DNA from 4 places in the Vibrio casei genome. Region 4 is predicted to be linked to each of the others. Evidence: predicted binding sites of a transcription regulator. Region 4 holds the regulator's gene; each other region holds the start of a gene.
The links. Region 4 encodes PurR, which represses purine synthesis genes. Its sites were predicted from a motif close to TNANGNAAACGTTTNCNTNA; they were not measured.

Region 1: the regulator PurR is predicted to act here: its motif matches at 1,011-1,030, upstream of VCASEI_RS01170 (uracil-xanthine permease family protein).
Region 2: the regulator PurR is predicted to act here: its motif matches at 952-971, upstream of purT (formate-dependent phosphoribosylglycinamide formyltransferase).
Region 3: the regulator PurR is predicted to act here: its motif matches at 1,263-1,282, upstream of VCASEI_RS02355 (uracil-xanthine permease family protein).

The regions. Positions count from the first base shown of each region.
Region 1 is NZ_AP018680.1:246,586-248,797, reverse strand. It holds gene recG (ATP-dependent DNA helicase RecG) at 1-380, shown strand, start outside; gene VCASEI_RS01170 (uracil-xanthine permease family protein) at 1,106-2,212, shown strand, end outside.
Region 2 is NZ_AP018680.1:1,472,296-1,474,507, forward strand. It holds gene cdd (cytidine deaminase) at 1-886, shown strand, start outside; gene purT (formate-dependent phosphoribosylglycinamide formyltransferase) at 1,024-2,199, shown strand.
Region 3 is NZ_AP018680.1:473,273-475,484, forward strand. It holds gene VCASEI_RS02345 (ExeA family protein) at 1-301, shown strand, start outside; gene VCASEI_RS02350 (general secretion pathway protein GspB) at 301-1,170, shown strand; gene VCASEI_RS02355 (uracil-xanthine permease family protein) at 1,370-2,212, shown strand, end outside.
Region 4 is NZ_AP018680.1:1,235,942-1,238,153, reverse strand. It holds gene elyC (envelope biogenesis factor ElyC) at 1-544, shown strand, start outside; gene purR (HTH-type transcriptional repressor PurR) at 773-1,777, shown strand; gene VCASEI_RS05960 (ABC transporter substrate-binding protein) at 1,977-2,212, shown strand, end outside.

The sequences.
Region 1 (2,212 bases), 990 kb from region 4:
AAAACCCTGAACGGTTAGGTTTAGCTCAACTTCACCAGCTACGTGGCCGAGTGGGGCGAGGTTCCGTGGCTAGTTCTTGTGTGCTGCTTTATCACGCGCCACTGTCTAAAACCGCGCAAAAACGTCTTGGGGTACTACGTGAAAGCAACGATGGTTTTGTGATAGCCCAGAAAGATCTCGAAATCCGCGGCCCCGGTGAAGTACTCGGCACCAAGCAAACTGGCGTAGCAGATTTTAAAATCGCCGACTTACTACGTGACCAATATTTAATTCCTGAAGTACAACGCATTGCGCGTCACATCCACCAGCAATATCCAAGCAATGCTAAAGCGATCGTTGAGCGTTGGTTGGGTGAACGTAGTGAGTATGTGAAGGCATAAAAGATTGTTGTTAGGTGCGAGAGCGCTTCGGGTTGTGGGGAAAGCAAAGAATAAAGCGAATCTCGTTTATCGGACACTTCGTTTCTCGCCGCTCGGAAAGATAAAAGCTTCAATGTGAAAAATGAAATAAAGGTTCCTACCCCCTAGTTTCTGGTCCCTAGGCAGAGTCGTTCTGCAATCACGGTTGCTTTACATGAAACACTAAACCCACAGAAAAACGTCATTCCTGCCGAGCCTTAGCCAGAGCGGGAATCTAATCACCACGCGCTGTATATAGATCCTCGATGTCGCTTAGGCTCCTCAAGGATGACGGCTCTCCAACTTTCTCACATTATAATCAGCTCTGTCTTTAGCCTCGGAAAAATATAACCGGAAACAGCATTCTAATTTCAAAAAAATCGTCATCCCTGAGGAGCCGCAAGGCGACATCAGAGATCTAATTAAAGCATGCTGTAGATCCCTGATAACTCGCCCCTCGTTTCTGGGATGACAATTTTTCCTACTGAATCAATCTCTGATAGTACATTTACTTTTCTTCCGATCCACGGGGAAGTGAAACAGCCGACAACCGAGACCCATAACCTCTTTTCGGCTCCTGAGCGTCGTTCCCATAGCTCAGTTCCCCCCGTCACGCGCAAACGTTTGCTTTATTTATTCAAATTCTTATAATATGCGCAAAATTCTTGACGTATCAGTCAACAAATATTTGGATTATAAGGAAGATTATGACTGCCCCGCATACTTCACGACCTATGGAACTGGTTTATCAATTAAATGATCGTCCCCCCTTGCCTCAAACCGTTTTTGCCGCTCTACAACACTTACTTGCAATGTTTGTCGCGGTCATCACCCCTTCCCTTATTATTTGCCAATCTTTAGGGGTTCCTGCCGAGCAAACCAATACCATCATCAGTATGTCTTTGTTTGCTTCTGGTATTTGTTCCTTTATTCAAATCCGCACTATTGGCCCGATTGGGTCCGGTTTACTTTCCATTCAAGGCACTAGCTTTAACTTTCTAGGACCGATCATTGGTGCAGGATTATCATTAAAAGCTGGCGGCGCTTCGATTGAAACCATGATGGCGGCGATTTTCGGCACTATCTTGGTCGCCTCTAGTGCAGAAATTTTCTTATCTCGCATTTTGCAGTACGCACAAAAAATCATTACCCCACTGGTGTCGGGCATCGTGGTAACATTAATTGGTTTAACACTAATCCAAATTGGCTTGGTCTCAATTGGTGGTGGCTATGGCGCAATGGAAAACAACACCTTCGGCAGTTTAGATAACCTAGCACTTGCCGGTGTAGTGTTAGGTCTAATCGTGATTTTAAACCGAGCGAAAAACCCGTATTTACGCGTAGCATCTATTGTGATTGCGATGTTTGTCGGCTGTATTGTGGCTTATTTCATGGGCATGTTGGATCTTAGCCAAACCACACAAACAAAGGTGATTGCTTTGCCGATTCCAATGCAATTCGGTCTAGGCTTTGATTGGTCGCTATTTATTCCTTTAGTGCTGATTTTCCTTATCACCGCACTAGAAGCGATTGGCGATATCACTGCAACTTCAGAGGTTTCCGGTGAGCCAGTTGATGGCCCTATTTATCTAAAACGTATCAAAGGTGGCGTATTGGCCGACGGTTTAAACTCTGCCATTGCCGCGCTCTTCAACAGCTTTCCTAACTCAACCTTTAGCCAAAACAACGGCATCATTATGCTAACCGGTGTGGCGAGTCGTTATGTTGGTTACTTTATTTCTGGCATGCTGATCATTCTGGGATTATTTCCGGGCGTAGCAAGTTTTGTGCAGTTAATTCCAGAACCCGTACTT
Region 2 (2,212 bases), 240 kb from region 4:
GAAGCCAATCGACTCTGAATTACTTAACCACTTGCCAGCGGATGTTGCCGACTCAATCAGTGCAATAATGGAAAATGAACACTTTAATGGTCATTTCACCGCCGAGCAATACTCAGGCTTATTAGCACAATCGGCATTATCAGATACTGAATTCAAACTTGCTCTGCTTCCCCTTGCCGCTGCTCGTGCTTATTGTTCTATTTCAGATTTCCATGTTGGAGCTATCGCAGAAGGTAATTCGGGCGCCGTGTATTTTGGTGCCAATATAGAAATTCAAGGGGTTCAATTAGGGCAAACCGTTCATGCAGAACAATCGGCGATTAGCCATGCATGGATGAAGGGGGAAACTGGCCTTAAAAACATTACGATAAACTACACGCCTTGCGGTCACTGTCGCCAGTTTATGAATGAACTAAATGGAATCGAAAATTTAGCCATTCAACTGCCCAATCGCCCCGCTTATACGTTACAAGATCTTTTACCCGAATCCTTTGGCCCTAAAGATCTCAATATCGACGCTCGATTAATGGGCAAAACTTCCCAAGATTATCAATTAAACGATGAGTCACTACTGGTTAAATCAGCGCTTAAAGCCATGAATATAAGCCATGCCCCTTATACACAAAACCATAGTGGCGTGGCATTAATGCTAAAAAATGGCAGCATATTTAATGGTAGCTACGCTGAAAATGCAGCGTTCAATCCAAGCTTACCCCCACTTCAAGTCGCCATTAATTTACTCCTTCTTTCTGGGAACGTTTTAAAGGATATTGATAACGCTGTATTAGTAGAACACTCACAAGGGACAATAAGCCATCTTGCCGAAACACAATCAACATTAGAGGCGATCGATCCCGACATCAGCATTACTTATATTTCCTTATAAAATATTACCCACCAATATTATTGGTGGGTAATCGTTCAGCCGTTATAAAAACTCGCCACAAATCATTGCGCAAACGATTGCTTGAGAGGTAAAATCCTTCCTATAGGAATCAATCTTCGTCATGATAGGAACCACAAATGTTTGGAACGGCTACCACCTCCTCTGCTACAAAAGTCCTTTTACTCGGTTCAGGAGAACTTGGTAAAGAAGTGGCTATAGAGTGTCAACGACTAGGCTTAGAAGTTATCGCCTTAGATCGTTATAGTCATGCCCCTGCCATGCAAGTCGCTCACCGTAGCTACACCGTAGATATGTTAGATGGTGATGCGATTAAAACCATCATTGAAACTGAAAAACCAGACTATATCGTTCCTGAGATTGAGGCGATAGCAACCGATGCATTAGTTGAACTGGAGAAAGAAGGTTTTAACGTTGTCCCGACTGCCAATGCAGCAAAACTCACAATGAACCGTGAAGGTATTCGTCGATTAGCAGCTGAAAAATTATCGATTGAAACGTCACCTTACCGATTCTGCGATACCTTTGAAGAATTTAAGTCGGCTATTGATTTTGTCTCTATGCCATGCGTTGTAAAGCCCATAATGAGCTCTTCAGGTAAAGGCCAAAGTATCATTCAAACGGAAGCCAATATTGATGCCGCATGGCAATATGCACAAGAAGGTGGCCGAGCAGGCGCTGGGCGTGTCATTGTCGAAGGTTTTGTTGACTTTGATTACGAGATCACATTATTAACCGTAAGAGCGATGGATGGTGTCCATTTCTGTGCACCTATTGGGCATCGACAGGAAGATGGCGACTATAGAGAGTCTTGGCAGCCACAAGTGATGTCAGAGAGCGCTCTACGCTCTGCTGAAGCAATGGCAGAAAAAATCGTTAATGCTTTAGGTGGGTTTGGTCTTTTCGGTGTCGAGTTATTTGTGAAAGGAGACAATGTTATTTTTAGTGAAGTATCTCCACGACCTCATGATACAGGGATGGTCACTCTGATTTCTCAAGATCTTTCTGAGTTTGCACTTCATGTACGAGCTTTTACTGGATTACCCGTTAATAATATTACTCAATATGGGCCATGCGCCTCAGCCGTGATACTCGCTGAAGGGACATCGTCATCCATTACTTTTGATGGTGTTGCAGATGCGCTTTGCCAACCACAAACTCAAGTTCGTTTATTTGGCAAACCTGAAATTGCTGGCCGTCGGCGTTTAGGAGTCACTCTTACTCATCGAGACTCTATCGAATCGGCCATAAAGGATGCTATAAACTCAGCCAGTAAAATCACAGCACATTTTTAAAGTTATCGTAATT
Region 3 (2,212 bases), 760 kb from region 4:
GACTGGTGAATACCAACTTTTGTGGCACAGTGACATGGCGGGACAAACCTTGAAACTTCATTCGCAAGGTGATGAAGTTGTTAAATTGAATCGTTCATTATCTCAAGTTCTTGGTGAGCCTTTAGGTACTAAAGATCGCTTTGATCAAACAGTGAAGGCTAAAGTGGAAGCCTTTCAAATGTGGCAAGGGATCAATGTGGATGGTATTGCTGGTAAAGAAACACTCATGCTGTTAGATAGTTATGTGAATGAAAACGCCCCTGTGATTGTGGCGAAACAAGACAGTGGGGTAAATAAATAATGTCAGAAGTTATGAAAGCTTTACAGCAATCAGAGCAAGCTTATCAAGCGCAATCGATGCCTAAATCCTCAAGTGGATATCAGCATTACAAGCAACCTAAGTCGTTTAATCAAGGGCTGATTGTGCTAGTGATTTGTGCGCCGATTTTGTTGGTCCTCGCGTTTTTGTTTTATCACCAAAAGATAAATAAACCAGTGCTGTTTGTTGAACAGGTAACCAAAAATAAGCCTCAAAGTGGTTTAGTCGAAACTGATATAGCAGAGGTCGAGGTGATTGAAAGCAAAAAAGAGTATAGTCTCTTATTACCTTACCCTGATATTGTGGCAACAAAAACCTTACCCGCAGCTAAGGTTGTCGTGGCGCCTAAGCCAGCATCATCTAACACCTCTTCAGGTCTTGTCACGAAGAAAAGTAATAATGATTCGATTCGTTCAGATGGTGGGACAATCATAAAAACCGATCAAATTAATATGGATGATCCCAATAGCGACTGGGGGGTGAGTGAATTGGATTTATCCGGTGTTTCTCCTGAATTGGCAGAGCGTTTTAAATTAGCATTAGATTCTCCAGCTTCTGCGAGAAAAAAAGCTCAAACATCAAACGTAATTCCAATCCCTAAAAATACAATAAATTTGGTCGGAAATGAAAAGCAGTATTATGGGCATTTGCCTGAAATGGACTTTGAAACTCATATGTATTCTTCACAATCTAGCCGCCGTTGGGTCAAAGTGAATGGCAAGGAAGCACATGAAGGTGACTGGATTATTGGTGATAGTGTTCAACTTGAACAGATTTTACCTGGCAGTTTGGTTATTCAGTTTGGCGGGCAATCGATTCAAGTTCCTGCTTTGTATGAGTGGAAAGGTTAAGTTTATTTAAGATAAAAAATGGAGCTTAGAAGTGGGTGGTCAATGACCACTCCTTTTTTATTGGTTGATTAATGACATTACGATGAAGTCGTTCATGCAATCGATCTCCTTTTGATGTTGATTATTCAATAAACACCATGTTTGCTTACAATTTTAGTGCTAGACTTCGACCGTTTGTTTTTTTATAGAGGGATGCGGTATGTTGCAGATTTTACAGGGTGCTCAAATGCTATTTGTGGCATTTGGCGCATTAGTTTTAGTGCCTTTACTCACAGGATTAGATCCAAGTGTTGCATTGTTTGGGGCAGGTATTGGTACCTTAATCTTTCAGGTTATTACAAAGCGAAGTGTTCCCATTTTTCTTGCATCTTCTTTCGCTTTTATTGCTCCGATTATGTATGGCATCCAAGCGTGGGGGGTAGCCAGTACTATGGGGGGCTTAATGATGGCCGGCGCAGTATATGTGGTTCTTGGTACGGTGATTAAAGTTCGTGGCGTTGGCTTTATTCATAAGCTGCTACCACCGGTTGTGGTTGGCCCTGTGATCATGGTGATAGGCTTAGGTTTAGCACCTGCAGCTGTCAATATGGCATTAGGCAAAAGTGGTGATGGTGGAATTCAGATTGTTGCTCATGATGCTGCATTATGGATTTCAGCCGTTTCTCTATTAGTGACCATTGCCTTGAGCGTCTTGGGGAAAGGTTTCTTTCGATTAATGCCTATTTTAGGCGGCATTATTTCAGGTTATGTGGTGAGTTTATTTTTTGGGGTAGTCGACTTCACGCCGGTGCAGCAGGCATCATGGATTGCGTTTCCTAACTTTACCTTTCCTGAATTTAATATTAACGCTGTGTTGTTTATGATCCCAGTTGCGATTGCACCTGCTGTTGAGCATGTCGGGGATATTCTCGCTATTTCAAATGTGACGAATAAAGATTACCTGAAAAAACCTGGACTACACCGTACCATGACAGGAGACGGCGTTGCCACTATGGCTGCTGCACTATTTGGTGCTCCACCAAATACCACTTATTCTGAAGTG
Region 4 (2,212 bases):
CAGCGGCCATACCGTGGATGACGATATGCCCCCAACCTCAGAGCTTTCACGAACAGGGTTAATGCGGCTCACTGAAGGTATCCGTATTTTACGTATGTACCCTGGTGCCAAATTGATTTTATCAGGCTACGCAGCAGGATCCTCTGTCAGTAATGCTCGCATGATGGCAACGGTTGCGGTATCACTCGGCGTAACAAAATCCGATATTGTCTTATTAGAGAGCGCAAAAGATACATGGGAAGAAGCAAGACAAGCAGTTGGATTTGTTGGTTCAAAGAGGCTCGTTCTAGTGACTTCAGCAAGCCATATGCAACGAGCAATGACAGAATTTAAAAGTGCCGGTTTGGATCCCATTCCCGCACCAACCAATTACCTCGCCTTTGATAACATTAATGAAGCATGGGATCGTTTCACTCCTCAAGCTAAATATCTAGAACAAAGCGAACGATTCTGGCATGAACAACTTGGTCGCTGGTGGCTTTCTATTCGCAATACTTTAGTGACTGAACCGGTAACCACAGAGCCGACCACTACATTAGAATAATAGTTTCAGTATCTCCTTTCTTAAAACCTAGAAAGCAATCGTTGGCGTCGACGATTGCTTTCATCGATAAAAGTACGCCATTTGATTGTCAGCACTGTCTTTTAAGACTAAAATCAGTGGTTAAATAATATGAAATTATCCTAAGTCGCTCATAAAAGGCGACTTTTATCTTTTTAGTCGCTTGTTCTATTACAAGATTCAGTAACATCCGCACAAGGGAAACTCACTATGGCTACAATTAAAGATGTCGCACGCATTGCTGGAGTCTCAACCACAACCGTGTCTCATGTCATCAATAAGACTCGTTTTGTTGCAGAAACAACGCAAGAAAAAGTCATGGCGGCCGTTAAACAACTTAATTACGCCCCAAGTGCGGTGGCTCGTAGCTTAAAATGTAATACCACCAGCACGATTGGGATGTTAGTTACGCAATCAACCAATCCATTCTTTGCAGAAGTGGTCGATGGCGTAGAAAGCTATTGCTATCGTCAAGGCTATACTCTCATTTTGTGTAATACCGGTGGTTTAGTCGACAAACAACGCGATTATATCCGTATGCTTGCAGGAAAACGTGTCGATGGATTATTGGTAATGTGTTCCGATCTTGATGAAGAACTACGCGAAATGCTAGATGGTCATCCAGACATCCCCAAGGTGGTTATGGATTGGGGGCCTGAGACATCGAAAGCCGATAAAATTGTTGATAACTCCGAAGCCGGTGGTTACCTAGCAACCCGCTATTTGCTCGACCATGGTCATACCGATATTGCGTGCTTAAGTGGTCATTTTGAGAAAATGGCATGTAAAGAACGTATCGCCGGTTGTAAACGTGCTTTAGCTGAAGAAGATTTATCGTTACCTGAAGAATGGTTATTAGAAGGTAATTTTGAATGTGATACAGCGGTCATCGCAGCGGATAAAATTCTGGCTATGGAAAAAAGACCAACGGCAGTTTTCTGTTTCAATGATATTATGGCGCTCGGCCTAATGAGTCGATTACAAGAAAAAGGAATCAATATTCCAGAAGACATTTCCGTCATTGGTTATGACAACATTGATCTATCGGCTTACTTTTCACCACCATTAACCACGATTCACCAACCTAAGCGTCGTTTAGGTAAGAATGCTGTCGAAATTCTTCTAGAACGAATCAAAGATAAAGACCATGCGAAGCAAGTATTTGAAATGTTTCCTGAAATTCTTGAACGTTCAACGGTAAAAACATTAAAATAACAGACAACAATAATAAGCATGACTAAACTATAAAACCAGCGCCTGTCGCTGGTTTTTATTTACTAAAATACCCATTGAGCCGGATAGCTCTTACCCTCATAGATGGCATTTTTAAGGCGCTAATTTATTAGAAATAATGAAATTTTTTTCCTTTTAGTTCTGTCTTCTATTACAACATGTACCATTACATAGGATTTGTATGAAACATTTTTTGCTTAGCTGTGCGTTAACACTCTCCACAACTTTACCTTTTATGTCTCACGCCGACACGTTATCGGATTGGCAATCTATTGAAGTAAAAGCGAAAGGACAAGATGTGTATTTAAATGCCTGGGGAGGAAGCCAAGAAATTAATGATTATCTTCGCTGGGCAAGCTCGCAAGTTAAGCAACGCTATGGGATTACACTTCATCATGTAAAAGTCAGTGACATTGC